Regions from separate parts of the Variovorax sp. Root434 genome, predicted to be linked through region 3. Evidence: predicted binding sites of a transcription regulator. Region 3 holds the regulator's gene; each other region holds the start of a gene.
What was found. Region 3 encodes sigma-54, which starts transcription at its own class of promoters, with help from an activator protein. Its sites were predicted from a motif close to TGGCANGNAANCTGCTTT; they were not measured.
Positions count from the first base shown of each region.

Region 1: ASD05_RS03605 (ammonium transporter) is a predicted target of sigma-54. The motif match lies at 2,521-2,538, and genes of this name have one in related genera.
Region 2: ASD05_RS09750 (circularly permuted type 2 ATP-grasp protein) is a predicted target of sigma-54. The motif match lies at 5,768-5,785, and genes of this name have one in related genera.
Region 4: ASD05_RS20480 (CmpA/NrtA family ABC transporter substrate-binding protein) is a predicted target of sigma-54. The motif match lies at 2,126-2,143, and genes of this name have one in related genera.

Region 1 is NZ_LMEK01000001.1:751,995-759,376, forward strand. Features, by position in the region: gene ASD05_RS03590 (PaaI family thioesterase) at 1-246, shown strand, start outside; gene ASD05_RS03595 (acyltransferase family protein) at 176-1,396, opposite strand; gene ASD05_RS03600 (LytTR family DNA-binding domain-containing protein) at 1,552-2,457, shown strand; gene ASD05_RS03605 (ammonium transporter) at 2,609-3,811, shown strand; gene ASD05_RS03610 (MBL fold metallo-hydrolase) at 3,888-4,859, shown strand; gene ASD05_RS03615 (succinylglutamate desuccinylase/aspartoacylase domain-containing protein) at 4,972-5,907, shown strand; gene ASD05_RS03620 (hypothetical protein) at 5,918-6,241, opposite strand; gene ASD05_RS03625 (restriction endonuclease) at 6,256-7,206, opposite strand; gene ASD05_RS03630 (M23 family metallopeptidase) at 7,280-7,382, opposite strand, start outside.
Region 2 is NZ_LMEK01000009.1:53,272-60,653, forward strand. Features, by position in the region: gene glpK (glycerol kinase GlpK) at 13-1,509, shown strand; gene ASD05_RS09740 (phosphoethanolamine transferase) at 1,631-3,253, shown strand; gene ASD05_RS09745 (alpha-E domain-containing protein) at 3,272-4,228, opposite strand; gene ASD05_RS09750 (circularly permuted type 2 ATP-grasp protein) at 4,243-5,739, opposite strand; gene ASD05_RS09755 (DNA internalization-related competence protein ComEC/Rec2) at 5,902-7,382, opposite strand, start outside.
Region 3 is NZ_LMEK01000003.1:135,963-143,344, reverse strand. Features, by position in the region: gene ASD05_RS05345 (YceI family protein) at 1-462, shown strand, start outside; gene ASD05_RS05340 (phospholipase D family protein) at 500-2,101, opposite strand; gene rpoN (RNA polymerase factor sigma-54) at 2,112-3,689, opposite strand; gene lptB (LPS export ABC transporter ATP-binding protein) at 3,844-4,638, opposite strand; gene lptA (lipopolysaccharide transport periplasmic protein LptA) at 4,635-5,351, opposite strand; gene ASD05_RS05320 (thiol:disulfide interchange protein DsbA/DsbL) at 5,551-6,198, opposite strand; gene ASD05_RS05315 (SPOR domain-containing protein) at 6,344-7,111, opposite strand; gene argS (arginine--tRNA ligase) at 7,123-7,382, opposite strand, start outside.
Region 4 is NZ_LMEK01000024.1:168,918-176,299, forward strand. Features, by position in the region: gene tsaD (tRNA (adenosine(37)-N6)-threonylcarbamoyltransferase complex transferase subunit TsaD) at 1-623, opposite strand, end outside; gene ASD05_RS20475 (nitrate regulatory protein) at 726-1,988, shown strand; gene ASD05_RS20480 (CmpA/NrtA family ABC transporter substrate-binding protein) at 2,326-3,570, shown strand; gene ntrB (nitrate ABC transporter permease) at 3,581-4,519, shown strand; gene ASD05_RS20490 (ABC transporter ATP-binding protein) at 4,516-5,325, shown strand; gene ASD05_RS20495 (ANTAR domain-containing protein) at 5,474-6,751, opposite strand; gene ASD05_RS20500 (MFS transporter) at 7,015-7,382, shown strand, end outside.

The DNA of each region.
Region 1 (7,382 bases), on a different contig from region 3:
GCAGCCGCCACGCTGGCCGGCCGCGTGATGACGTCGCACTTCTCGGTGAACTTCATGTCACCGGCCGTGGGTCAAGCCTTCGTGGCACGCGCGCGCGTGGCGAAGGCCGGGCGCAAACAGGTGTTCGTTGCGTCCGAGCTTTATGCGCAACCCGAAGGCGGAGGCGACGATGCGCTCAAGCTCGTGGCGACGGGGAACGCCATCCTGGTTCCGGTGGAAGAGGCTGCGGCGAAGCCGGCTGCCTGAGCTTCAGCCCGAACAGCGGCCGAAGCCAGTTCACGCGGCGGATCAGACCGTCGGTCAGCGCCCAGCAGCCGAGCACCGTGAGCGCCACCAGCAGCGCGGGCTCCAGCACCGGGCCGAGCGCAAGCGGCGCCAGCGCGCTCACGGCGGCGATGATCAGTGTCTGGTGCAGCACGTACCACGGGTACACCGACTCGTTGGCCCAGCGAAGCCAGGGCCATGGGTGGTTCAGGTGGCGGTGGGCATGGCCGAGGATGGCTGCGACGGCCAGCCACAGGTAGAGCACGCGCAGGGTGTCTATCGACAGGCCGGACGCCGGGCCCTTTGCGCCGGCCCGCAGCGCGATGAAGGTGGCGATCACCGCGACCGCCAGCGCGAGCGACACCCGGCGCAGCCGCTCCAGCTCCCTCCACACGCCGCTGTCCACGCCTATCCAGTAGCCGTAGAGGAACATCGTGAAATACAGGCTGTGCAGGTGGAAGTCGCGCACCAGGTTGTGCGTGGGTGGAAAGCGCGAGGCCAGCAGCGTGGTGAAGACGAGCAGCGGCACCACCGGCAGCAACAGCAGCTTCCAGCCCCGCAGGCCGTTGAAGCCGCGGCGCAGCCACTGGCCAGCGGCGGAATTCCACAGCGGCAGCGTCAGCGCGACCACCGCCGTGTAGGTGAACAGATAGGGCAGGTACCAGAGGTGGTTCCAGGTGATGCCGAACTCCGCGCCGTCGAAGGCCCGCTTCGGCCACGGTTCGGCCATCGAGAGGTAGCGCAGCACGAAGGCGCCGAAGCCCGGCGCGACCAGCCCGTTGGCCACGCCCTGCGCATAGGCCTGGTACGGCACGATCACCGCCATGCCGAAGGCCAGTGGCAGCATCAGCCGCAGGCCCCGGCTGCGCAGCAGGCCCCAGGTTCCCTGGCCCCGGCTCAGGAAGCCGAGCGACACGCCCGAGACCAGGAAGACGAGGTCCATGCGCCAGAGGTTCAGGATGCGCATCGGCCACTGCAGCCATTCGGCCGCGTGCGGGCTCTTGAGGTGCCAGGGCCAGTCGGCCACGTAGTACATGCCCACGTGATAGAGGATGACGAACAGGAAGGCCAGCGCGCGCAGGGCGTCGATGTCGTGGCGGCGGTGGTCGGTCGGGATGGCGGCGATGTTCATCGCAAGCTCCTCGAAGCAAAGAAGCCGCGATGCTCGGGCCCACGGTCCCCGCGCGGCGCATCCGGGGGACGGATGCCCCCCGCTTTGTGACGAGCGGTGGCCCCGAGGGACGAAATTCACCGCCCCCAGGCCCGTTTTCGGGAGAATCCCGCCCCATGGGAGACCCACGCAGGAACCTCTACGAGCGCTACGAGCCGATCCGCCGCCCCGTGGAGGTGGCGTTCTGGATCGTGCTGATGGCCCTGCAGGCCGTGTTCAGCACGATGGTCGCGATCGTCGACATGCGCACGCGCGCCGTGCCGCGCGCCAACTGGGAGGTCGCGACCTGGGAAGGGTCGAGCCACCTGGTGCTGTTGCTGCTGATCCCGGCGCTGGTCGCCGTCGAGCGCCGGCTGTCGCCGCTGGTGCGCGGGCACTGGGTGCGCTTCCTGGCCTGGCATGCGTTGGCGAGCGTGGCGTTCAGCGTGGTCCACGTGGTGGGCATGTTCGGGTTGCGTGCGGTCGTCTACGCGATGGCCGGCGAGCGCTATGACTTCGGCGGCTGGGTCGACCAGTGGGGCTACGAGTATCTGAAGGACGTGCGGGTGTACGCGAGCATCGTCTTCGGCATCTGGGCCTACCGGCTGTTCATGCTGCGGCTGCAGGGCGAGGCGCGGGTGCTCGATGCGCCGGAGGCCCCGGCGGAACCGGAGGGCGCCGCACCCGCCGAGCCCGAAGCCTTGTCGCCGCCCGTACGCCCCGAGCGCTTCCTGGTGCGCAAGCTGCGCCGCGAATTCCTCATCGCCGCCACCGACATCGACTGGCTCCAGGCCGAGGGCAACTACGTCGGCCTGCACGTCAACGGCCATGACTACCTGCTGCGCGCCACGCTGACCGACTTCCTGGCGCAGCTCGACCCCGTCCGCTTCGTTCGGGTGCACCGAAGCCATGCAGTGAACCTGGGTCGAATCAAGGAAATCGAGCCGCTCGACGGCGGCGATGCGCGGCTGCACATGCACGACGGCACAACCGTGCCCTGCAGCCGCCGCCACCGGGACGCGTTGCGCGCCGGTGCGGGCTGATCCGGTGCATGGCGGGCTCGCGGCAGTCCGTTTTGGTTCATTGCGCACCATCGAAGAGCCTTTGGGCACCATTTTTGCTTCATTGGTCGACCGCGCCAGGTCATTCAGGTGCGACGCACCAATCCGAATCAAAAATCAGCAAAAAGCTTCAATGGACGCACTCAAACAGGGCGCAGACGCGCTGTTCATCCTTCTCGGCGCCATCATGGTTCTGGCCATGCACGCCGGTTTTGCCTTTCTCGAACTGGGCACCGTACGCAAGAAGAACCAGGTCAATGCGCTGGTGAAGATCCTGGTCGACTTCTCGGTCTCGACCATCGTGTATTTCCTCGTGGGCTACGGCGTGGCCTATGGCACGCATTTTTTCGTCGGCGCCACCGAGCTGGCGGAAAAGAGCGGCTACGAGCTGGTGAAGTTCTTCTTCCTGCTCACCTTCGCGGCAGCGATCCCGGCCATCATCTCGGGCGGCATCGCCGAGCGCGCCAAGTTCTGGCCGCAGCTGATTGCCACGGCCGTGATCGTCGGTTTCGTCTACCCGCTGTACGAGGGCATCGCATGGAACAAGCACTTCGGCATCCAGGGCTGGATCGCCTCGCTCACGGGCCACGAGTTCCATGACTTCGCGGGCTCGGTGGTGGTGCACGCGGTGGGCGGCTGGCTCGCGCTGCCGGCGGTGCTGCTGCTGGGTGCGCGGCGCAACCGCTACAGGGGCGATGGCTCGCTGAGCGCGCATCCGCCGTCGAACATCCCGTTCCTCGCGCTCGGTGCGTGGGTGCTGTGCGTGGGCTGGTTCGGCTTCAACGTGATGAGCGCGCAGAGCATCGACAAGATCTCGGGCCTCGTGGCCGTCAACTCGCTGATGGCCATGGTCGGCGGCACGCTGGTCGCGCTGGCCATGGGCAAGAACGACCCCGGCTTCGTCTACAACGGCCCGCTCGCCGGCCTGGTGGCCGTGTGCGCCGGCTCCGACCTGATGCATCCGCTGGGCGCGCTGGTGGTGGGCGGCGTGGCGGGCGCGATCTTCGTCTACATGTTCACGCTGGTGCAGAACAAATGGAAGATCGACGACGTGCTCGGCGTGTGGCCGCTGCACGGCCTGTGCGGCACCTGGGGCGGCATCGCGGCGGGCATCTTCGGCACGCAGGCGCTGGGCGGCATCGGCGGGGTGAACGTGTGGGCGCAGCTCATCGGCACCGTCATCGGCGTGGCCTGGGCCGCGCTGGCGGGTGCGGCGGTGTATGGCGCGCTCAAGGCTTCGGTGGGACTGCGGCTGTCGCAGGAGGAGGAGTTCGACGGCGCCGACCTGTCGATTCATCACATCTCGGCCACGCCCGAGCGAGAGGTCAACTGGTAATCGCCAGCCATCGCAGCAGGATGGACCTGCTTGGGCTATTCTCGGCGCCCCTTACAACTGCCGAGGAGTAGAACCCATGACAAGAACACCCGCCCGCTGGCTGCGCCACGGCATCACCGCACTGGCCGGCAGCCTGTTGATGCTTTCGTTCGCGGCGCAGGCCGGCGCCCCGCAGGTCAAGACCCAGGCGCCTGGCTTCTACCGCATGATGCTCGGCGACTTCGAGGTGACCGCGCTGTTCGACGGCACCCTCGACCTCGAACCCAAGAAGCTGCTCACCAACACCACGCAGGCGCAGGTCGGCAAGCTGCTCGATCGCGGCTTCGAGAAGGACGCCGTGCCCACCTCGGTGAACGGCTACCTCATCAACACCGGCAGCAAGCTGGTGCTGGTCGACACCGGTGCCGGCGGCCTGTTCGGCCCCACGCTCGGCAGCCTGCAGGCCAACCTCAAGGCCGCGGGCTACCAGCCCGACCAGGTCGACGACGTGCTCATCACCCACATGCACGGCGACCACGTCGGCGGCCTCGTGCAGGACGGCAAGCTGGTGTTCCCCAACGCCACCATCCATGCCGGCCAGGAAGACGCCGACTTCTGGCTGAGCAAGGCCAACCTTGAGAAGGCCCCTGCCGAGATGAAGGACTTCTTCCAGGGCGCGATGGCGTCGCTGAACCCGTACGTGGAAGCCGGCAAGTTCAAGGGCATGAAGGGTGGCACCGACCTGCTGCCCGGCATCAAGGCCGTGCCCGCCCATGGCCACACGCCGGGCCACAACATCTACGTCGTCGAGTCCAAGGGCCAGAAGCTGGTGCTGTGGGGCGACCTGATGCATGTGGCCGCCGTGCAGTTCGCGCAGCCGCAGATCACCATCTCGTTCGACGTCGACTCGAAGCCGGCGGCGGTCGAGCGCAAGAAGGCGTATGCGGATGCGGCGAAGGGCCGCTACCTCGTGGGCAGCGCCCACCTGCCGTTCCCGGGGCTGGGCCACGTGCGGGCCGAGGGCAAGGGCTACGTGTGGGTGCCGGTGGACTACCAGCAGGTGCGATAGCCGGCTGAATGGATGAAGCCCGAGCGGCGCGGCCCGGTGTTGCTGCGCCCTCGGGCGCGAATGCGCGCCCTGTAGCAAACTGGCCGACCGCTTCGCCTTAACCATTCGCCCCATGACCCAATCTCCCCCCGCCCTCGAAGTCCTCCCCCGCGACCTTTCTGCGTACCGCAAGGGCAACGTCGGCGTCGACTACGTGCACCGCTTCGAGTCCGGCAAGCCCGGCCCGCACGTGCTGATCAACGCGCTGACGCACGGCAACGAGATCTGCGGCATGACGGCGGCCACGCACCTGCTCGACAACAACGTGCGACCGAAGATCGGCACGCTCACCGTGAGCTTTGCCAACGTGGCCGCGTACGAGTCCTTCAACGAGGCGCTGCCCTTCGACAGCCGCCAGCTCGTGCACAACCTCAACCGCATCTGGTCGCCCGAGTGGCTGGATGGCAGCGAAGACAGCCCCGAGCTGAGCCGTGCGCGCATCCTGCGCCCGGTGGTCGATGCGGCCGACCACATCCTCGACATCCACTCGACCAGCCAGCCCGTCGTGCCGTTCTGGGTCTATCCGGCGTTCGAGCGCAACGCCAAGGTCGCGCTGGCCATCGGCCGTCCCTCGGTGCACCTCGTGATGCCCGACGGCCTGGGCTCGGGCACCCCGCTGATCCAGTACGGCAGCCACGGCGGGCCGGACGGCAAGGGCGTGGCGATGGTGGTCGAGTGCGGCCAGCACTTCCTGCGCTCGGCATCGGAACTGGCGACGGCCGTCACGTACGACTTCCTCGCCTACTTCGGCCTCGTCGACAAGGACCTGGCCGCGCCTGCGCCAGAGCCGCAACGGCGCTTCCAGCTGCTGCAGACGCACGTCATCAAGTCGCCGGACTTCGCCTTCGTGCGACCGTTGATCGGCTTCGAGACCTTCGCCAAGGGCGAGCTGATCGCGACCAACGGCGAGGAGGAAATTCGCGCGCTGTGCGACGACTGCACGATCTTCATGCCGGCGCAGCGCGTGATCGTGGGGCGCGAGGCGGTGTATTTGACCAAGCCGATCTGAGACCGGCCAGTCAGCAGGTCAGGAGGTGCCGCGGCTTGTCCGTGGTGCTGTAGTGCGCGTGCCAGTAGTGCGGGTCGTCGCAGGGGCTGAAGGCGGCTTGCGCGCTGGCATGCCGGCCATCGAAGTGCTCGGCGAGCGTGATGTGCACTGAGCCCGGGTCGGGCCAATCGGTGCCTGCGTCGCAGATGCGGTTGCCCGCTAGAACTTCAGCCGCGACGATGGCCTGCAGCGCAGGATGCAGGCGGTCGTTGAGCAGGGCGAGGATGTCGCGCCGGCTGCCGGGGCGGATCGATGTGGCGAGGCAGGCTTCGGTAAACATTGGCTGAGCGGTCATCGTTCGCTTCGCGTTCAGGCCGCCAAGAGCGCCTTGAACTTCGGAATCGTCCTGCCCCGGCATTTCGGGTAGTTGGCGCAGCCCCAGAAGCTTCCCTCGCTCTTCGATGAGTTCCTTTCGACCATCTTCGTACCGCAACTGGCGCAGGTGGGCCGCCAGTATTCGCCTTCATAGGCTACGGCGAGCAATGCGGCCTGCTGTTCCGGCGTGCGTTGGCCGATCAGCTTGAGCAAGGCCGCGCCATCCTGCGCGTGAATGCCGTTGGTCTTCGCGAAGGCGAGGGCTTCGGCGGAGAAAGTCGAGCTCGTCACGTAGGTGCCGCCTTTGAGCTGGTGCGATGCCATCACACCGAAGAACTCGCGCATCTCCTTCACGCCCACGACCTTACTCTGCCAGTGCTTGCATTGAACGATGCGTGGGACGTCGCTGTGCTTGGAGTGAAGCCAGATGTCGATGCCGCCGTCCGCGCCATGCGATTGGCTGCGCGTGGTGAATCCGGCTTGGGCGTAGAGCGCTTCGCACAGTGCTTCGAAGCGGCGCCATTCAATGGCGGCAAGCACACCCGGGCTCCATTGCGGTTCGCGTTGTGGCGTGGGCTCGGAGGGAGAAGGGCTGGATTGAGAGGGCGCCGGGGCCAGTCCAGGCTCGTGCCGAGGGGCAAAAGAAGAGGATGGCTTGGGCCGGGACGGCTTGGCCGCAGGCGGCTGCGGTGCCGCATGTTCCACCTCTGGCAGGGACGTCTTGCGGGTGGCGAAGTAGTGCAAACCCAGCAGCAGCATACCAATGGCCAATGCTGCCCAGCCCGCCGGCCGAAGAGCCGGACCGAGCGTGCCGATGATGGAGCCGTGCATGAAACTCGGTCCCACTAAAAAGATGACGCCGATGATGGCCGCCGTCCATCCCTTGCCTGCCAGTTCCCTCCGCGCGCGCTTCTGGCGTCGCTCGGCTCTTGTTTGTTTGGCCATTGCTCCAACCAACCCCTTGTATGAGTAGCGCGAGTTTAGGAGCTGGGCGAAATCAGGAGTTCAGGGTGAGTACTCAGGCCGCGATGAACAACGCCGGGTCCACCATCGCCCGATTCAGCATCACCGACCAATGCAGATGCGGCCCCGTCACCCGCCCGGTCGCGCCCACGGCGGCC
Region 2 (7,382 bases), on a different contig from region 3:
AACATTGACCCTATGACCACCTACCTGCTAGCCCTCGACCAAGGCACCTCCAGCTCGCGCAGCATCGTGTTCGACCGCGAAGGCCACATCGTCGCCATCGCACAGAAGGAACTCACGCAGATCTATCCGCAGCCCGGCTGGGTCGAGCACGACCCGATGGAAATCTGGCGCAGCCAGCTCGCCACCGCGCGCGAAGTGCTGATGAAGGCGAAACTCAAGCCCACCGACATTCACGCCATCGGCATCACCAACCAGCGCGAGACCACCGTGCTGTGGAACCGCAAGACCGGCCAGCCGGTGCACCACGCCATCGTCTGGCAGGACCGCCGCGCCGAGCCGCTGTGCGCGCAGCTGCGCGACGCGGGCATGACCGACACCATCCGCGAGAAGACCGGGCTGGTGATCGACGCGTACTTCTCCGGCACCAAGCTGCGCTGGCTGCTCGACAACGTGCCCGGCGCGCGCGCGCAGGCCGAGCGCGGCGAACTGGCCTTCGGCACCGTCGACAGCTGGCTCATGTGGCAGCTCACCGGCGGCAAGGTGCACGTGACGGACGTGAGCAATGCCTCGCGCACCATGCTCTTCAACGTGCACCGGAACGAATGGGACGCCGACCTGCTCGCCGCGCTGGAGATCCCGGCCGCGCTCATGCCGAAAGTGCAGCCGTCGAGCTCGCACTTCGCCGATACCGACGCGGCACTGCTGGGCCATGCGCTGCCCATCGGCGGCGTCGCCGGCGACCAGCAGAGCGCCCTCTTCGGCCAGGCCTGCTTCGAGGCCGGCATGGCCAAGAACACCTACGGCACCGGCTGTTTTTTGCTGATGCACACGGGCGGCGCGTTCCAGCCCTCGCACAACGGACTGCTCGTAACCAGCGCCGCGCAGACCGACAAGACGCCGCAGTACGCAATGGAAGGCAGCGTGTTCGTCGGCGGCGCCGTGGTGCAGTGGCTGCGCGACGGACTCAAGGCAATCAAGGGCAGCGCCGAGGTGCAGTCGCTCGCCGAGAGCGTGCCCGACGCGGGCGGCGTGATGATGGTGCCGGCCTTCACCGGCCTCGGCGCGCCTTACTGGGACGCGGACGCGCGCGGCACGATCACGGGGCTCACGCGCGGCACGACCGTCGCGCACATCGCGCGCGCCGCACTCGAAAGCATCGCCTACCAGAGCGCCGCGCTGCTGCAGGCCATGAGCCGCGACGCAGTGGCCGCCGGCGGCAAGCCCGTGGCCGAGCTGCGCGTGGATGGCGGGGCGAGCGTGAACGACCTGCTGATGCAGTTCCAGGCCGACCTGCTGGGCATTCCGGTGGTGCGGCCCGAAGTGATCGAGACCACCGCACTCGGCGCGGCCTACCTTGCCGGCCTGTCGACCGGCGTCTACACCGACGCGCGCCAGCTGTCGAAGCTGTGGAAGATCGAACGGCGCTTCATGCCCACCATGGGCCGCGCGCAGGCCGAGGAATCGATGGCGCGCTGGGAGCGCGCGGTGCGGCAGGCCACGGCGACCTGATCGCCCCGGAGGCTACCAGCCCCGTGGGCGGCGCAAATACCTCGCCACCATCGGGGCACTGGGGCGCGCAGCGCAGGCCCCGGGGCAGAATGCGCCCGCCCCGACCTCCCGCGCTACCTGCTTGACCACCCGTCCCTCCCCGCCGCGCAATGCCCTGCCCGCCTGCGGCGTAGTAGGTGCAACACTGCTGGCGCTCATCGCGCTGGGCCACGACGGCCGGCGCATCGCGCAGCTCGCGGTGCTTGCAGCGCCCATGGTGCTGTGGCTCGCGTGGCCATTGCGCAGCACGCAGATGCGGCGATTGCGCACCCTGCTGGTCTGGCTCTGGGCCATGGGCTTCGCGCTCGACGGTACAGTGCGCGCCTACCTGCTCGACACCTACCAGGCCGCGCCCGACAGCGCGATGGTGCTCGGCGCCGCAGCCAACACCAACGCGCGCGAAGGCACCGAATACCTGTGGATGCATTGGCGCTCCGCGGCCGTGTGGTGTGCCGTGCTGGCCGTTGCGGGCACGCTCGTGGGCATGTTCGCGCGGCGCGGTGCGATGGCCCCATCTGCCCGGCCCGCGCGATGGGCCGTGGCGCTGCTCGCGCTGCTGCTGCTCGCCGCATGCGCGGCCTATGCAAGCAAGCCCTGGCGCCGGCTGCATCCCGCGATTTTCTGGACGCAGTGGGCGAACTCCGTCCACACGCTGCGCTCCGCCTGGGCTGACCAGCAGACACAGCGCGACCGCCTGATGGCGCAGGCCAGGAGCATCGCGCCCGTCATATCGCAGGCAGGCCCCTCCACCGTCGTGCTGGTCATCACCGACAGCATCAACCGCGACAACATGGCCCTGTACGGCTACGGCCGCCCAACCACGCCGCGCCTGCTGGCGCACAGGGCGCAGACCGGAGGGCAGATGGCGGTGCTGAAGAACGCATGGTCGGTCGACGCCAGCACCCTGCCCGCACTGCGCAACATGTTCCGTTTCGGCCTGCCCGACAGCGACAACCCGCCGCATGTGCTGGCGCTGGCGCGCGCCGCGGGCTACAAGGTCTGGTGGATCAGCAACCACGACGACCTCGCCATCGAGCAGCAGCATGCGCGCCTCGCCGACGTGGTGGACATGGTCAACCGCACGCCGGGCCGCGCCAGCGCCTCGCTCGACGGCGAGATCCTCGACTGCGTGCAGGAGGCACTGCAGGATGCGAGCACCGACCGCAAGCTCATCGTCGTTCACCTGATGGGCGCGCATCCGCACTACAGCCTGCGCTTTCCGGAGAACGCCAATCCCTTCGACGACGATGTCGACGCGGTCGAGAACGGCCTCGTGAAAGACGGCCGCTCGGCCTGGGTGCGCCGCTTCCGCCAGGAGTACGACGCTGCGCTGCTGTATCACGACTTCGTGGTGTCGGAGCTGCTGCAGCAAACACGCACCGCGGGCAAACCTGGCGACTACCGCGCGTGGATGTACCTCTCGGATCACGGCCAGGAAGTGGGCCACGTCAGCGACCGCGCCGGCCACAGCCCATCGACCGCATCGGGCTATCGCATTCCGGCCGTGGTGTGGCGCAACCGGCAGCCCTTGCCTACGGCCGAGGCGCAGCAGCAACCGTTTCGCGCGGACTGGACGGGGTGGGCGCTGATGGACCTGCTCCACATCCAGTGGAGCGGGCAAAGGCCCGAGCGCAATGTGCTGGGCGGCGCCTACCGCTGGCAGGCGCCGCAGATACCGGTGGCCGTCGAGTCGTTCTCGCGCTGAGGACGGCCGGGGCCGCGCTCAGTGCGCAGGAACCAGGAAGTCCTGGCTGATGCGCCCGCCCAGCTCGTTCACCCGGTCGAGGAACTGCGTGAGGTACGCGTGCAGCCCGGTCGCCAGGATCTCGTCGACGCGCGCGTACTGCAGGTCGGCCAGCAGCTTGCCGGCGCGGCGCTGCGTTTCGGCGCTCTGCTCGTTCTGCACCTTCGCGAGGTTGTTCACCACCTCGACCAGGCTCGCGTGCAGCGAGCGCGGCATGTCGGCGCGAAGAATCAGCAGTTCGGCCACGCGCTCGGGCTTGATCACGTCGCGGTACACCTTGCGGTAGACCTCGAAGGCCGAGACGCTGCGCAGGATCGCGCTCCAGTGATAGAAGTCGTACTCCTGGTCTTCCTCGGTCGCGGTGCCGAAGAACTCGCTGTTGAGTGCGTGGAACTTCACGTCGACCAGGCGCGCGGTGTTGTCGGCGCGCTCCAAAAAGGTGCCCAGGCGCGAGAAATAAAACGCCTCATCCTGGAGCATGGTGCCTAGCGTGACGCCGCGCGAGAGGTGCGAGCGGAACTTGACCCATTCGAAGAATTGGCCCGGGTCGCGCTCGAAGTCGCCTGCGCGCAGCATGCGGTTCACTTCGAGCCAGGTGGTGTTCTGCGTTTCCCAGGCTTCGGTGGTGAGCGCGCCGCGCACGGCACGGGCGTTCTCGCGTGCGGCTTTGAGACAGGACACGATCGACGAGGCGTTGCTCTCGTCCTTGACCATGAACTCCATCACCTCCTTGGGCGCGATCTGGTCGTACTTCTTGTTGTACCAGGGCAGCAGCTCGCTGATGGAGAGCACGCCCTGCCAGCCGTACTTGGCGACTTCGGCGGACTGCGGCAGGAGCGAGGTCTGGTAGTTGACGTCCAGCATGCGCGCCGTGTTCTCGGCGCGCTCCGTGTAGCGGGACATCCAGTAGAGATGGTCGGCGGTGCGTGACAGCATCGGTGGTGCTCCTACTACGATTGGCTTTGCGACTGAGCGGGCGCCGCTTTGGGCTTGGGCACGCGGTCGGCTTCGAGAATCCAGGTGTCCTTGGTGCCGCCGCCCTGCGACGAGTTGACCACCAGAGACCCCTCTTTGAGCGCCACGCGCGTGAGGCCGCCGGGCACCATCTGCACCTCGCTGCCCGAGAGCACGAAGGGGCGCAGGTCGATGTGGCGCGGCGCGATGCCTGCGTCCACGAAGGTGGGCGAGGTCGACAGACTCAGCGTGGGCTGGGCGATGTAGCCGTCGGGCTTGGCGATCACGGCCTTCTTGAAGTCCTCGATCTCGGCCTGCGTGGCGGCCGGTCCGATCAGCATGCCGTAGCCGCCGGCACCGTGCACTTCCTTGACGACCAGGTCCTTCATGTTGTCGAGCGTGTACTGCAGCTCGTCCTTGTTGCGGCACATGTAGGTGGGCACGTTCTTCAGGATCGGCTTCTCGCCGAGGTAGAACTCGACCATCTTCGGCACGTACGGGTAGATCGACTTGTCGTCGGCCACGCCGGTGCCCACGGCATTGCAGATGACGACGTTGCCTTCGCGGTAGGCGCGCATCAGGCCGGCGCAGCCGAGCGTGGACGTGGGGCGGAACACCTCGGGGTCGAGGAAGTCGTCGTCCACGCGGCGGTAGATGACGTCGACGCGCTTCGGCCCGCGCGTGGTGCGCATGTAGACGAAGTTGTCCTTGACGAACAGATCTTGTCCCTCGACCAGCTCCACGCCCATCTGCTGCGCGAGGAAGGCGTGCTCGAAGTAGGCACTGTTGTACATGCCCGGCGTGAGCACCACCACCGTGGGCTCAGCCGTGGCTGGCGGCGCACTGGCGCGCAGCGTCTCTAGCAGCAGGTCTGGGTAGTGCGCGACCGGCGCGATGCGGTTCTGGTTGAACAGCTCGGGGAAGAGCCGCATCATCATCTTGCGGTTCTCGAGCATGTAGCTCACGCCGCTGGGCACGCGCAGGTTGTCTTCGAGCACGTAGTACTCGCCGTTGCCCTCGGCATCGGGCGCGCGCACGATGTCGATGCCCGAGATGTTCGAGTAGACGTTGTGCGGCACGTTGACGCCCATCATCTCGGGGCGGAACTGCGCGTTGTTCAGGATCTGCTCGGCCGGGATGATGCCGGCCTTGATGATTTCCTGGTCGTGGTAGACGTCATGAAGAAAGCGGTTGAGCGCCGTGACGCGCTGCACCAGCCCCTTTTCCATGCTCTCCCACTCGTGGGCCGGAATGATGCGAGGCAGCAGGTCGAACGGGATGAGCCGCTCGGTGCCGGAGCCATCTTCATCCTTCGCGCCATACACCGCGAAGGTGATACCGACCCGACGGAAAATCATTTCCGCCTCTTCACGCCGCGAACGCATCACCTCACCGGGTTGCTTCGCGAGCCATTGGTCGTAGCGCTTGTAGTGCTGTCGGATCGCAGCCCCCGCATAGGGCAACTGCTCATACATCTCGTCGAATTTGTGCATGGGACGACCAATCTCCTTGAGCTATAGCTTAGCAAGTTCAGGGCCAGTAGAACCCCTTATGTCGGGGCCGCGTACGGGTCGAGCGACTTTTTTTCCGGCCTGATGCAAGCCCCCAGATCATGGCAGGAACAACGGCCTCCCCCCGAAAATCCTGAGCCGGCTTCAGGGCAGGCTGTGCTGCCAATATCGCGCGTTCCGCTCACGCTCGCAGGCCACGTCCCCGGGGCGCACGCTGCTCCAGTGCGCCGCGCCGCACCGGGTGTTCTCGACCAACTGCCCGCCACGCTCCAGGTAGCGCGCCGCCACTTCCTGCGCCGGATGGCCGAAGCGGTTGCGGTACCCCGCCTGGACGATGGCGATGCGCGGCTTCACCGCGTCGAGGAACGCCGGGCTCGACGAGGTCTTGCTGCCATGATGCGGCGCCAGCAGCACGTCGGCGCGCAGCAATTCCGGCGTGCGCGTGACGAGCGCGGTCTCCTGCAGCCGCTCGATGTCGCCGGCCAGCAGCGCCACGGCGCGGCCGCTGTCGATGCGCAGCACGCACGACACCGCATTGGGTTTGGTGAAGCCGCGGTAGTCGGTGTCGAACGGATGCAGCACCTCGAAGCGCACGCCGTCCCAGCTCCAGGCCTGCCCCGCTTCGCAACGCCGCGCCGCACGCATCGCCTGCAGCGGGTGCGTGGCCTCGATGGAACTCAGCAGCGCGGCCTGTGACTGCATCGCGAGCACCGCGGGCGCGCCGCCGGTGTGGTCGAGGTCGCGATGGCTCAGCACCAGCGTGTCGAGGCGCTCGCCGTACGCCCGCAGCAACGGCACGAGCACGCGATGGCCGGCATCGCTTTCCAGGCTGTAGCGCGGGCCGGCGTCGTAGAGCAGGCTGTGCGTCGCGGTGCGCACGAGCACCGCGTTGCCCTGGCCGACGTCGGCAGCGAGCAGTTCGAATTCGCCCGCCGCGGGCCGGGGTGCCTGCCACAGCAGCACCGGCAGCAGCAGTGGAATGCCGAGGGTGCGCAGCGACCAGGGCAGCCGCATGGCCAGCAGCGCGCCACCGGCCACGCCGCAGGCGGCCATCCACCAGGGCGGCGCGGCCACCGAGAGCGTGGCATACGGCAGTCCGGCCAGCCATTGCAGCAGCAGCGCCAGCACCTGCACGGCGCGGGCCGCCAGGTCCCACAGCGGCGCCACGGCCACGCCGAGCATCGCCAGCGGCGTGATCACCAGCGTGACCCAGGGGATCGCCACCGCATTGGCCAGCAGGCCGATCAGCGAAACCTGCTGGAACAGCAGCAGGCTGAGCGGCGTGATCGCGAGCGTGATGACCCACTGCTCGCGCAGGAACTGGAGCAGCCGGAAAGACGCGCCGGCCTTCCGCTCTCCGGGCACCCCGGCGTCGGTGGCGAACAGCACGCCCACCGCCACGAAGCTGAGCCAGAAACCCGCCTGCATCAAGGCCCAGGGATCGAGAGCGACCACCACGGCCGCCGTCAACAGCCACACATGCGGCCAGGGCCAGCGCCGGCCCGTGAGGCGCAGCAGCGCGGCCGCCGCCAGCATCCAGACCGTGCGCTGCGAAGGCACGCCCCAGCCGCTGAACAGCGCATAGAGCGTGGCGAGCAGCACGCCGCCCACCAGCGCGGCCTGCT
Region 3 (7,382 bases):
GGCCACTACGGCACCACCACCAACCGCGGGCGCTTCAGCACCAAGGACGGCTCCGTGCAGATCGACGGCACCGGCGCCAGCGGCAAGGTCGACATCACGATGGACATCAGCTCCATCAACACCGGCGTCGACCTGCTCAACCGCCACGTGCAGAGCAAGGACTTCTTCAACGTGGCCGAGTTTCCGACCGGCCGCTTCGTGGCCGACCGCATCGATTTCAGCGGCGGCAAGGTGGTCGACGTTCCCGGCACGCTCACGCTGATGGGCCAGACCAGGCCTGTGACGCTGAAGGCCGTGCGCTTCAACTGCTACCTGAGCCCGCTGATCAACCGCCAGGTGTGCGGCGGCGACTTCGAGACCACGGTGGAGCGCAGCGACTGGGGCATTACCTGGGGGCTGAACTTCGGCTTCGAGAACAAGGTAAAGCTGCTGGTGCAGGTCGAAGCAGTCAACGTGCAATGACACCGCTGCCCGGCATCGCCGGCGCCGCGAGCGCCAGCTAGAGCAGGCTCTCCGGCGTCAGCGGCGCCAGGATCTCGAGCATGACCCGGCCCCAGAAACTGGAGTCGGGCTCCTCGGTCAGCACGGTGAGCTTGCCGGCATCCTCGCTGACCCATTCGATGCGCGACTCGTTGCTGCCTTCGGCAAAGCGCAGCCGGTAGGCGCCCTGCTGCTTGAGCACGTCGATGAGTTTCAGCGCCTGCTGCGCCATCTCGGCGCTGTGGATGATCAGCCCGATCTCGGTGTTGGCGGACTCCGAGCGCGGGTCGAAATTCATCGACCCGACGAACAGCGTGCGCCGGTCGATCACGGCCGACTTGGCATGCAGCCGCCCGACCGAGGTGCCGAACAGGCCCAGCCGCACGCTGCGCCGGGTGCGCGTGGAGCTCAACTCGTAGAGGTCGGCGCCGAGCTTGAGCATGTCGGGCCGGTAGCGGCGGTAGGCGGTGTGCACCAGCGGCTCGTCGGTGGCGGCCAGCGAATTGGTGACGACGCTGATCTTCACGTTGCGGTTGCGGATCTCGCGCATCACCTCCAGCCCCGTGGCGCCCGGGATCAGGTAGGGCGAGACGATGGTCACCTCGGAGCGCGCGCGGCGCATCTGCTCGACCACGTTGTAGCGCACGCTGTCGACGTCGAGCAGCGGCACGCCGCCGTAGGAGGCGGTCTTGCCGATCACGCGCTCGGGCGAATCGGCGTAGGCCTCGGCGGTGGTCCAGATCAGGCCGAGCTTGCCGGCGTTCAGGTCTTCCACCATCGGGCTGTAGCCGAGCAGGTCGTTGGGCGCGGGCTTCGGCGGCGGCGGCGTGGTGTCGGGGCCGGTGGCGGCGTCGAAGCGGCGCTGCAGCTCTTCGGCCGACAGCTCGCTGCGCACCACCGACTGGATCGGCCGCACGTAGATGCTGTTCCAGTACTGGTCGAACAGGCTGCCCAGCCGCGGGATCAGCGCGCCGGTGACGAAGGTGTCGAGGTCGAGAAAATTCTCGCCCGCGGTGCGCGTGAAGTACTGGTTGCCGATGTTGCGCCCGCCCGCCACCGCCATCGCGCCGTCGGCGATGAACAGCTTGTTGTGCATGCGCCGGTTGACGCGGCTGAAGTCGAACAGCGAGGCGGTGAAGCGCTTCAGGATGCTCGCGCGCCCGGCCGGGAACGGGTTGAACAGGCGCAGCTCGACGTTGGGCGTGGCGGCAAAGCCGAGCAGCAGTTCGTCCTCGCCCGAGGTGTAGAGATCGTCCATCAGCACCCGCACGCGCACGCCGCGCTGGGCGGCGTCGCGCAGGGTGCGCAGCAGGTAGCGGCCGGTCTCGTCGTTCTCGATCTGGTAGTACTGCACGTCGAGCGTGCGCTGGGCGCGGCGGGCCAGCTGGATGCGGGTGTCGAAGGCGAAGTCGCCACCGGGCATCAGGCGAAAACCGCTCAGGTCGGGGTCGGGCTGCGAGGCCAGCGCGAGCTTGCCGAGGGCGGTGTCGGCCGACACCGCCATGGCCTTGGTGGGTGCGCGCGGGGCCTCGTCGGGCAGGGTGGCGCAGCCGGCGAACAGCAACACCGCCGCCATGACGAAAACCCAGTGCCCACAACGCGACAGCAGGCGACGGGTCATCGGCGTCTTTCTACAGGGCTTTGCGCAGGTTGGCGGGCGCGATGCGCAGCGCCTCGCGGTACTTGGCCACGGTGCGGCGTGCGCACTCGATGCCCTGCTCTTTCAGCATCTCGGAGATCTGGCTGTCCGACAGCGGCTTCTTGATGCTCTCGGAACTCACGAACTGCTTGATCAGCGCGCGCACCGCGGTGCTCGACGCATTGCCGCCCGTCTCGGTGCCCAGCGCCGAGCCGAAGAAGTACTTGAGCTCGACGGTGCCGAACGGCGTGGCCATGTACTTGGCGGTGGTCACGCGCGAGATGGTCGACTCGTGCAGGCCCAGTTCGTCGGCGATCTCGCGCAGCACCAGCGGGCGCATCGCAAGTTCGCCATGCACGAAGTAGCTCTTCTGCCGCTCGACGATGGCATTGCTCACGCGCAGGATGGTGTCGAAACGCTGCTGGATATTCTTGATGAACCAGCGCGCCTCCTGCAGCCGCTGCGACAGCGCCTGGCTGCCCTCGCCCTTGTGCGACTTGAGCGCGCCGGCGTAGATGTCGTGCACGCGCAGGCGCGGCATCACCTCGGGGTTCAACATGACGCGGAACTTCACGTTGGTGCCGCGGCCGGTCTTGGTGACGATCACGTCGGGAATGACGATGTTGCGCTCCACGTCGACGAAGCGCCGGCCCGGCTTGGGCTCCAGCCGCGCGATGATCTGCAGCGCAGAGCGCACCAGCTCCTCGCTGCTGCGGGTGAGCGTGGCCAGGCGCTTGAAATCGCGGCGCGCAAGCAGCTCCATCGGCTGCTTGCAGACGGTGATGGCGGTCTTGCGGACCAGCGCCTCTTCGTCGGTCTCGTCCTCGCTGGCCATGGCGCGCAGCTGGATGCACAGGCATTCGCCGAGGTCGCGCGCGCCTACGCCCGCGGGCTCCAGGCTCTGCAACAGTCCGAGCGCCACCTGGAAGTGATGCACGAGGTCGTCGAACTGGTCGTTGTCGTCGCCGGCCAGGCCCGAGGCCAGCGCGGGCAGCGAGTCTTCGAGGTAGCCGTCGTCGTTGAGCGATTCGATGAGAAAGCGCAGCGCGGCGCTGTCGTTCTCGTTCAGCCGCAGGCTCAGCGCCTGGCGGTGCAGGAATGACTGCAGCGACTCCTGGCTGCGCGCGAGTTCGGTGGCGTCGGCGCGTTCGTCGTCGCCCAGGTTGTTCTGGCGCGCGGGCGCGTCGCTGCCCCACTCGCTGTCGTCGGGCGCCGCCATGTCGACGGTGCCGTCGCCCTCCCAGTCGGGCTCGCGCTCGGTGATCTCGGCAGCCGGCCCGTCGGTATCCGCCGTGGTGGTGCTGGTGGTCTCGGCGGGCGCGCTGGCGGCCGAAGGCGCGAAGTCGCTCTCGCCCTCATCGCGCGGAACCGGCGCATCGGCCGTGTCGAGCCCGAATTCCTCGCGCGCCGCTTCTTCCGCGGTGCGTTCGAGGAACGGGTTTTCGTCCAGCATCTGCTCCACTTCCTGGCTCAGTTCGAGCGTGGAAAGCTGCAACAGCCGAATGGACTGCTGCAGCTGTGGCGTCAGTGCCAGATGCTGCGAGACGCGAAGGGACAGCCCTTGCTTCATGAGGAAATGGCTCCCCCCCAGGCTGCGCGCTTCGCGCTACGCCAACCCCCTACCGGGGGCGGGCCGGCCGCTTCGGGCGGCCGTGCGCGGCGGCCCCCGCGAGGAAGCTCCGCGCGGACGGTGGCCACGATGATCCTTGACCCTCGCCGCACGATCACATCCGGAAGTGTTCGCCCAGGTACACCCTGCGTACTTCGGCGTTGTCGACGATCTCCGAGGGTGTACCTTGTGCCAGCACATGCCCGTCGCTGATGATGAACGCGTGATCGCAGATGCCCAGCGTTTCACGCACGTTGTGGTCGGTGATGAGCACGCCGATGCCGCGCTCCTTCAGGAAGCTGATGATCCGCTGGATTTCGATCACCGCGATCGGGTCGATGCCGGCGAAGGGCTCGTCCAGCAGGATGAAGCGCGGCTGGGTGGCCAGCGCGCGTGCGATCTCGACGCGGCGGCGCTCGCCGCCCGACAGCGCCAGCGCGGGCGAGTCGCGCAGGTGGTCCACCCGCAGGTCGGCCAGCAGTTCGGACAGGCGCTCTTCGATGTGCTGCTTCGACAGCGGTGCCATCTTGCCGTTGGCATCGGGCTCGCTCTGGAGCTCGAGCACGGCGCGCACGTTTTCCTCGACCGTGAGCTTGCGGAAGATCGAGGCTTCCTGCGGCAGGTAGCTCAGGCCCATGCGGGCGCGGCGGTGGATCGGCATGTGGGCGATGGGCTCGCCGTCGATGGTGATGTCGCCCGCATCGGCGCGCACCAGCCCCACGATCATGTAGAACGAGGTGGTCTTGCCCGCGCCGTTCGGCCCGAGCAGCCCGACGACTTCGCCCTTCTGCACGTCGAGCGAGACGTCCTTCACGACCGTGCGGCTGCCATAGCTCTTCTTCAGGCCGCGCGCGACCAGGCGGCTGCCCGGCGTGCTGTTGGCGTCCTGCGATACAACGGATTCGATCACTTGCGGGTTTCTCCCTCGTCACCGAGCGTGGTGCTCGGGCGCAGGCCCTTGCCGGGCGCCGGGGTGGGCGCTGGCGGCGGCGCCTTGGCGCCGGACGGGGCTCCCGCCGCGGGTGCACCCGGCGCGGTCGCGGCCTTGGGGGTCAGGATGGTCTTCACGCGGCCACCCGGGGCGGCCGCGTTGACGGCGGTGTTCGGCGGCACGGTGGAACCGTTGACCGTGTAGGTGTCGTTGCTCTGGTCGTAGACGATCAGCGCGCCCTGGCTTTCGTCGTTCGGCGTGGCGCCGATCAGGCGGCGCATCGTGGCGTTGCGGATGAACTTGACGTTGTCGGCGCGGCTGTCGTACTCGATGACGTCGGACTCGCCCTCGATCCACTCGTCGGGCGCGTTGCGCTTCTGCTTGTAGTAGGCCCGCTTGCCGGGCGCGGCGGTCACCACGCCGTACTGGTAGCCCTCGGCGTCCTGGCGCACGTCCAGCCGCGCGCCGCGGATGATGATCGTGCCCTTTGTTACCAGAACGTTACCGGTGAACACACTGGTCTGCTTCAGATCGTCGTAGCGCATCGAGTCGGACTCGATGTTCATCGGCTTGGCGCGGTCGGCGGTCTCGGCCACGGCGCCCGAGGCAAGGCCGGCCAGCAACAGCGCGCCGGCGGCCAGGCGGCCGATGCGACGAAGGAAGGAAGTGGTGGGGTGAGAGTGCAATGTCATAGAGGCACGAAACTTGCTCGGCATTGTATGCGGCTGATTGCGTCAGCCCCGCTCGCACAGATGAAAAAGCCCGCCGAAGCGGGCTTGACTTTCCTTCCGGTTCTACCAGAAACACCGCGGAACCGGCTCCGCCGGGCCGCGGGTGTTGCCCCCTGCAAGGGGTAGGCAGAGCGACACGAAGTGCGCGCAGCCCTGGGGGTCAGCCCTTCTTTGCCTCGCCGACCAGATAGTTCACGACCTGAAGCACTTTGGTCATGTTGCCGGCGGTTTCCCCGTCCACATACCAGCGGCCGGCCACGGCCATCGCCGGCACGCCGGCGACCTTGTAGGCGTCGGTCATCTGCGAGGCGCGCTTGGCCTTGCTGGCCACGCCGAACGAGGTGAAGACTTCCTTGAACTTGGCGCCGTCAAGGCCATTGGCCGTGGCCCAGGCAATGATGTTGGCGTCGCCGTTCACATTCTGGCGCTGTGCGTGGATCGCGTTGAAGACCTTCGGCTGGAATTCGTCGACCTTGCCCATGGCCTCGAGCGCGTAGTACAGGCGCTGCTTGGCTTCGACGTCGTTGCCCACGAAGGGCACGGGAATGCGGCGGAACGCCACTTCCTTCGGCACGGTCTTGACCCAGGCTTCCAGCGCCGGCTCGAAGTCGTTGCAGTGCGGGCAGTTGTACGAGAAGAACTCGACCACTTCGATCTTGCCGGCGGGCGCGTCGACCGGCACGCGCTTGTCGAGCGCCAGGTACTCGGTGCCGGCCTTGGGCGCGCGCGCCTGGGCGTGGGCGGTGTTGCCAGCCAGCGAAAGCAGGCCCAGCGAAGTGGCGGCCAGCGAAAAGTCACGACGTTTCATTGAAAGGGTTCTCCAGTTGGTACGCAGACTGAGCCGGCGCGCGGCGGGGAGTTCCCCCAACTCACGGCGCGCCCAAGGCGATGACAGATGGTGGCGGCAAATGCCGCGGCGCGAAGCTTAGGGGCTATTCGTGGCGGCCGCCGGGTCAGCGCTGCACGCGAACCAGCGCCGAATCCATGCCGCCGCCGTCGAGCCGCTCCTTGAGGCGATCGGCGTCGTCCTTCTTGTTGAAGGGGCCGGCGCGCACGCGGTAGACGGTGCGGCCCGCCTGCTCGCGCTCGGTGACCTTGGCCTCGACGCCCATCAGCGACAGCTTGGCGCGCTGCGCCTCGGCGTCGTCGGTGGTGCGGAAGGCGCCGGCCTGCACGAAGTACATGAACGGATCGGCGCCTGAACTGCTGCTGGCGTTGCTGTTGTTGCTGCTGCTCGGCGCGGCCGAGGCAGTGGTCGTGCCGGAGCCCGAAACGCTGCCCGAACGCGCGCGGGCGAGGTCGCCCAGCGGATCGTTCGACGCCGGCAGGGAGTTGGCTTCGGCCGGCACCGGTGCCGGACGCGGCGGCTTGGGCGCCACCACCACGGGCACCGGAGGTGCTGTCGTGGGCGGGGCGGTGGCCGGGGCCACGGCGGTGGTTGCCGGCTCGCCGGTGACGGGATTGACCGGGGCGGCCGGTGCAGCCGGCGCGGGCTTGGCGGCCCCGGCCTTGCCGGCCAGCGGCGCGTTCGGGTCCCAGTCGCGGTTCTTGCGGGCTTCGGCCTCGTCCTGCTCGGCGCCGCCGCGCTGCGTCTTGGTCACGAACGGGATCGGCACCTTGGTCACGTAGACCGCGATGCCCAGCGCGACGCCCAGGCCGAGCACCAGCCCGATGATCAGGCCGATGACGATGTTGCCGCGTTGTCTGGTTGTCTTCTTCATGGTGAGGGAGTTCACATCTTGCTCGGCGCACTGACGCCGAGAATCGCGAGGCCATTGTGCAGCACCTGCGCGGTCGCGGCGACCAGCGCGAGGCGGGCCAGCTTGACCTTTTCGTCGTCGACCAGGATGCGCTCGGCGTCGTAGTAGCTGTGATAGCTGGCGGCCAGCTCGCGCAGATAGAAAGTAACGTCGTGCGGGGCGAAATCCTTGGCCGCTGCCGTGAGCATGGCCGGGTACTTGGCCAGCAGCAGCATCAGCGCCTGGGCCGCCG
Region 4 (7,382 bases), on a different contig from region 3:
CTGTGCAGCAGCGGCCGCGGCAGCTTGAAGGCCGTTGCGTTGCCGCCTTCGGCCAGCTTCGCGAGCCACGGTCCGCCGGGGTACGGCAAGCCCATGAGCTTGGCGCTCTTGTCGAACGCCTCGCCGGCCGCGTCGTCGATGGTCTCGCCGAGCAGCTCGTAGCGCCCCACGCCGTCCACCCGCATCAGCTGCGTGTGGCCGCCTGATACCAGCAGCGCGACGAACGGAAACTCCGGCGGATCGGCGCTCAGGAACGGCGACAGCAGATGCCCTTCGAGGTGATGCACCCCCAGTACCGGCTTGCCCAGCGCCACGCCGAGCGCGCAGGCCACGCCCGCGCCCACCAGCAGTGCGCCCGCCAGGCCCGGCCCGCGCGTGTAGGCCACCACGTCGATCTCGGCCAACGAGCGGCCGGCTTCGGCCATGACCGTCTCGGTCAGCGGCAGCACGCGACGGATATGGTCGCGGCTGGCCAGCTCGGGCACCACGCCGCCATAGGCCTGGTGCATGGCGATCTGGCTGTGCAGCGCGTGCGAACGCAGCATCGGCAGCGCGCTGCCGTGCGACTCGACCAGCGCCACGCCGGTTTCATCGCAGGATGATTCGATTCCCAACAAGAGCATGGCGCCGAGTGTAGGCGGCGCCCCGTGCGGCCGCCCGCGAAGGGGCAAACGGCGCCAGCAAGGCACGGATGTTGCAGTGGGAGGGTCAGCGCCCCTCCCACCATGAAATCCGGACTGAGTTTTCTGATCGCCGCCCGCCGTTGCGAGATCGACGAGCTGGACCGGCTCGCCCGCACCAGCGAGCTGGTGGGCGTGATCGGCCGCCTCGTCCATGCGCTGCAGCGCGAGCGGGGCATGTCGAACATGTTCCTCGCCTCGCACGGCGGCCGCTTCGCCGACCAGCGCGGCCCGCAGATCGCCGAATGCACGGCGCTCGAGCAGGAGGTGCGCGCCGGCTTCGACCAGCTCGAAGCCGACGACCACCGCAGCGCAGGAGCCGGTAACAGCGCGCGCCTGTTCAGCCGCATCGCCTGGGTGCTCCCGGGCCTGGACGCCCTGCCTGCCCTGCGCCGCCGCATCGATGCGCTCGAGCTGAAACCGGCGCAGTCCACCGCCGCCTTCGCCAAGCTCGTTGCCGGCCTGCTGTCGGTGGTGTTCGAAGCCGCCGACGGCGCCACCGACCCCGAGATCTCGCGCCTGCTGGTCGCGATGTTCAACTTCATGCAGGGCAAGGAATTTGCCGGCCAGGAGCGCGCCTTCGGTGCCGCCGCGCTGGCGCTGGGCCGCAGCGACGAGGCACAGCGCCTGCAGTGGCTGCACCTGATCGAGTCGCAGGAGCGCTGCTTCCAGGTGTTCACCGATTTCTCCGGCGAGGCCGTGCTCGCGCTCTGGCGCAACAGCCAGCCCGACGCCGAAGTGGCGGAGCTCGAACGCATCCGCCGGCGCGGCGCCACCTCCGCCCCGGCCGACGTGCCGCTGAGCCAGGCCTGGTTCGACTGCTGCACCCGCCGCATCGACGCCATGAAGACCGTGGAAGAGCGCCTGGCCGCAGTCTTGCGCGCACTGTGCGAGCGCAAGACCGCGCAGGCGCGCAGCGAGTTGCAGGACTACCGGCAGCTGCTGGACACGCTGGCCCCGCAGGCCGGCGCCCTGTTCTTCGACGACGCCGACGCGCAGGCCGCCACGCCCGCCCAGTTCGGCCGCCACCTCGAACGCTCGGTGCTCGACATGGTCCAGGAGCAGTCGCACCGCCTGCAGGCCATGAGCGACGAGCTCGAAACCGTGCGCGCCTCGCTCAATGAACGCAAGATCGTCGAGCGCGCCAAGGGCCTGCTGATGGCGCACCGCCGACTCAGCGAGGATGAGGCGCACAAGATGCTGCGCCAGACCGCCATGAACCAGAAGCGGCGGCTGGTCGACGTGGCCGAGTCGATGCTGGCAATGGCCGACTACCTGCCCATGCTCGACCGCGCGCCCCCGCGCTGAAGCGGCCCGGCCGTTCAACTTGGTGCAGTGCACAACAACCGTGCGATCGGCGCTGCGCGGTTCCGATCGGGCGCTCGCCCATGCTGCACCGCTGCATCGAGCTACTTTCCTGATAGCAGCGTGCAGGTCCTGAAGGCTGGCACACCACTTGCAAGCATTTCGTTCACAGGCCCCCAATGGGCCTTCAGGCAGCGGCACCCAACGGCGGGTGCCTCCACCGAACCGGACAAAGGCGTCCCCATCCCGCAAGGGCTCGTTTTCGAGCAGCCCCTGCGCGGTGCGGACGCCTTTTTTGTTTTTGTCTTTTGTTTGTTCGCCTTCAACCGGAGCCCCGCCCATGACCGACCTGCTCACAACCCGCCTCAGCCGACGCCGCGTCCTGCAAGCCGCAGCCATCGGTGCCGTCGGCATCGACCCCGCGCTGCGCGCCGCCGTCTGGGCTCAGGGCTCGGACAAGCCCGAGAAGCAGGAAGTGAAGATCGGCTTCATCCCGCTGACCGATTGCGCCAGCGTGGTGATGGCCTCGGTACTGGGCTTCGACAAGAAGTACGGCGTGAAGATCGTCCCCAGCAAGGAAGCCAGCTGGGCCGGCGTGCGCGACAAGCTGGTCAACGGCGAACTGGACATGGCCCACGTGCTGTACGGCCTCGTCTACGGCGTGCACGTCGGCGCCAGCGGCCCGAAGAAGGACATGGCGGTGCTGATGGGCCTGAACCGCAACGGCCAGGCCATCACGCTGTCGAAGGCGCTTGCGGACAAGGGCGCGGTGGACGCGCCCTCGCTCGCCAAGCTCATGGCCAGGGAAAAGCGCGAGTACACCTTCGCCGGCACCTTCCCCACCAGCACCCACACCATGTGGCTCAACTACTGGCTGGCCTCGGCCGGCATCAGCCCGGTGGCCGACGCCAAGGTGATCGTGGTGCCGCCGCCGCAGATGGTGGCCAACATGCGCGTGGGCAACATGGACGGCTTCTGCGTGGGCGAGCCCTGGGGCCAGCGCGCCATCATCGACAAGATCGGCGTCACCGCCATCACCACGCAGGACATCTGGAAGGACCACCCCGAGAAGGTGCTCGGCACCCGCGCCGACTTCGTCAAGCAGAACCCCAACACCTGCCGCGCCGTGATGATGGCCGTGCTGGAGGCCAGCAAGTGGATCGACGCCAACCTGCAGAACAAGGCGAAGATGGCCGACACGGTCGCCGAGAAGAGCTACATCAACACCAGCGCCGATGCCATCAACCAGCGCATCCTGGGCCGCTACGAGAACGGCATGGGCAAGACCTGGGACGACCCCAACCACATGAAGTTCTTCGACGACGGCGCGGTCAACTTCCCGTACCTGTCCGACGGCATGTGGTTCCTTACGCAGCACAAGCGCTGGGGCATCCTGAAAGAGCACCCCGACTACCTGGCGGTCGCCAAGCAGATCAACCAGATCGACATGTACAAGGACGTGGCTGGCGCCATGAAAGTCAGCGTGCCCAAGGACCCCATGCGCACCAGCAAGCTGATGGACGGCTCGGTCTGGGACGGCAAGGACCCGAGGAAGTACGCCGATTCGTTCAAGATCCACGCATAGGGAGAACACCATGGTCAGCGCCGTCTTTCATTCGCCGCTCGAAGCCTCCCTCCCTCTCCCGCGCGCGGGAGAGGGCCGGGGTGAGGGCAAGCCCCGCACCGAAGCTGCCCCTCACCCCGCCCCTCTCCCCAGAGGGGAGAAGGAGCAGAAGCCGAGAACACCACTCGACCTGCGCGCCTTCTGGATGCGCGTGCTGCCGCCGCTCGCAGGCTTCGGCCTGCTGCTGCTGATCTGGGAAATCGTGGCCATGAAGAGCACCACCGGCTTCCCGACACCCGCAGCCACCTGGCAGCAGGCCGTGACCGTGTTCAGCGACCCGTTCTACAGCAAGGGCCCGAACGACCAGGGCGTGGGCTGGAACGTGCTCTCGTCACTGCAGCGCGTGGCATTGGGCTTCGGCCTCGCGGCGCTGGTCGGCATTCCGGCCGGCTTCGCGATCGGGCGCTTCGAGTTCCTCTCGCGCATGTTCAACCCGCTGATCAGCCTGCTGCGTCCGGTCTCGCCGCTGGCCTGGCTGCCCATCGGCCTGCTGGTGTTCAAGGGCGCCAACCCGGCCGCCATCTGGACCATCTTCATCTGCTCGATCTGGCCGATGGTCATCAACACCGCCGTGGGCGTGCAGCGCGTGCCCAGCGACTACATGAACGTGGCCAAGGTGCTGAACCTCAGCGAATGGAAGATCCTCACGAAGATCCTGTTCCCCGCCGTGCTGCCCTACATGCTCACCGGCGTGCGGCTGGCCGTGGGCACCGCATGGCTGGTGATCGTGGCAGCCGAGATGCTCACGGGCGGCGTCGGCATCGGCTTCTGGGTGTGGGACGAGTGGAACAACCTCAACGTCGCCAACATCATCATCGCGATCTTCGTGATCGGCATCGTCGGCCTCGTGCTGGAGTTCGCGCTCATCAAGCTCGCCACTGCATTCACGTTCGAAGAGGTGAAGTCATGATCGATGATTCGAAGTACATCGAGATCCACGGCGTCGAGCAGGCGTTCAAGACGCCCAAGGGCCGCTTCGTCGCGCTGCGCGACGTGAACCTGAACGTGGCCAAGGGCGAGTTCATCACGCTCATCGGCCACTCGGGCTGCGGCAAGTCGACGCTGCTGAACCTCATCGCCGGGCTCACCACGCCCACCGAAGGTTCGCTGCTGTGCGCCAACAAGGAGATCAAGGGCCCCGGCCCCGAGCGCGCCGTGGTGTTCCAGAACCACTCGCTGCTGCCCTGGCTCACCTGCTTCGAGAACGTGTACCTCGCGGTGGAGCGAGTGTTCGCGGCCACCGAGAACAAGGTGCAGCTGCGCGCGCGCACCGACGCGGCGCTGGCGCTGGTCGGTCTCACGCTCGCCGCGCAGAAGCGCCCCGGCGAGATCTCCGGCGGCATGAAGCAGCGCGTGGGCATTGCGCGCGCGCTGTCGATGGAGCCCAAGGTGCTGCTGATGGACGAGCCCTTCGGCGCGCTCGACGCCCTCACGCGCGCCAAGCTGCAGGACGAGCTTCTGGCCATCGTGCAGAAGACGCACAGCACCGTGGTCATGGTCACGCACGACGTGGACGAAGCGGTGCTGCTGAGCGACCGCATCGTGATGCTGACCAACGGCCCGGCCGCCACCATCGGCGACGTGTTGGCGGTGGACATTCCGCGCCCGCGCAACCGCGTCGAGCTGGCCGAAGACCCGGCCTACGTGCACGCGCGCAAGGCCGTGATCGACTTCCTCTACACGCGCCAGGCGCACGTGGAGAAGGCCGCGGCCTGACAGATCGACACAGCGCCCAGGCGCGTCGAGCCATGCCTTCCTTCCAGCAAACACCGCGGAACCGGCTTTGCCGGGCCGCAGGTGTTGCCCCCTGCAAGGGGCTTGGCGTAGCGACACGCAGTACGCGAAGCCTGGGGGTGTGCCAGGTTCACGACATGATCACCTGGAGGCTGTGCTCGTACGACGCCGTGAGGCGCTCGAAGGTGTCGACCAGCGCGTCGCTGGAGCGCACCAGCGTGGCGCGGCCGTCGGCGCTGTCGAGCGCGTGCACGCCGCCGACCAGCCGCAGCCATTCGTCGCGGGCGCTGGCCAGCGCGGTGCGGATCTCGGCGGTGCTGAGCGGGGCGCGCTCGAGTTCGAGCAAGGCGGCCTCGAACTCGGCCATGGTGGGCACCAGCCGCGCGTTCGCGGCTTTCTCTTTCAGCGTGGCAGCGAGCAGCGCGTCTTTCGCCAGCCGCTGCGCACGCATGCGCTGCCGTCCACAGATGTTGACGATGCGCAGTGCGCGCCGCGCGCCCGAGGCTTCGAGCGCCTCGGTCAGCGCCTCCGCGGCCGAGAGCAGCACTTCGGCGCGCTGGTCGATGTCGGCCAGCCCCGTCGCCGTAGGTCGCGCCGTCAAGGCCGGAGCCAGCCCGCTCCATGCGGCTTGCGCCTGTACGAGCGCCTGCGCGCCGGCCGCACCGAGCCCGAGGGCCGCCAGATGATCCAGGTTCTGCTGCACCCGCTCGGAAGACTGCGTGCGCAGCAGCCGTGCCCGCTGCGCATCGATGCCGCCCAGCAACTGCGCCGCCACGCGCACCAGCCGCTGCGAGAGCATGCGCAGCTGCCCGGCGCGGTTGATCGCATCGGCCCATTGCGCCGCCTCGATGACCGAGCGCGACACCTCGCCCAGACGCAGGTTGGCGTGCATCGCGGCGCCGCGCAGCAGGCCGAAGGCCTCGTCCTCGCCGATGCCGCGCGCGGACATCAGCAGGCCCTTGGCGCGATCGACCCACTTGCGCTCGTCCATGCGGGTGCGCAGGCTCTCCAGTTCGGTGCGCAAGGCGCTCTCGCGCTGCCAGCGCGCCTGGGCGCGGGCGGTGAGCGCGGCGAGCGACGCGGCATCGACGGCATCGTTCTGCAGCCACGCCTGCACGCCGAGCTGCACCAGCTCTTCGTGCTGCGCACCGCTCAACGGCTCGCCGACGAAGCTCAGCGCACACGGCGGCACACCGGACCACGCGCGCAGCGCGTCGAGCAATGCGGGCGTGGGCAAAGGCAGGCAGATCAAGGCCTGGGACGGGGCCAGCGCCTCGACCTGCCGCGCGAAGGTGCCCGCATCCGCGCAGCCAACCACCTCGAGACTGGCGTCCGACAGCGCCCGTGCAAGCGCCTCAGGCAGCACAAGGCCGGCAGTTTCATCGGGCAGGACAACGAGAAGGGACATCTTGGAAAAGCGGTGTGGGAGCGCACCGCGAGCATAGGCCAAGCCCGCGCGAATTCGCAGGCATGCCTCTTGCATGGAACGGACCGCGGTGTAACGAAGCACCGCTTTGGTGAGGCTGCAGGCTCCTGCATCCGGCTCGGCAACGCACATGCCGAGCGCACCCCCACGCCGACAGCGTCCGCTGCCGACACTCCGTCTCCAACCCCGTCCGTCGACACGGCCCCTCCAGGGTCGGGCCGCGGCTTTTTGCACCTTTGAACGCCATGTCCAGTTTCAAGAACTTCTTGCAGTCAGGCCACAGTCCGACGCTGTTCGCGGCCTTCCTGTACTTCTCGTTCTCCTGCTGCATCTGGGTGCTCAACGGCGCCATGGCGCCCTTCATCGGCGAAACCTTCAACCTCTCGCCGGCGCAGAAGGGCCTGATGCTGTCGGTGCCGATCATCGCGGGCGCGCTGATGCGCTTTCCGCTCGGCATCCTCTCGCAGTACATCGGCCGCAAGAAGGCCACGCTGGTCGAGATGGGCCTGATCGCGGTGGCGATGCTGTTCGGTTTCTTCTTCGTCAAGAGCTTCAACAACCTGCTCGCCATGGGCGTGCTGCTGGGCATCGCGGGCGCGAGCTTCGGCGTGGC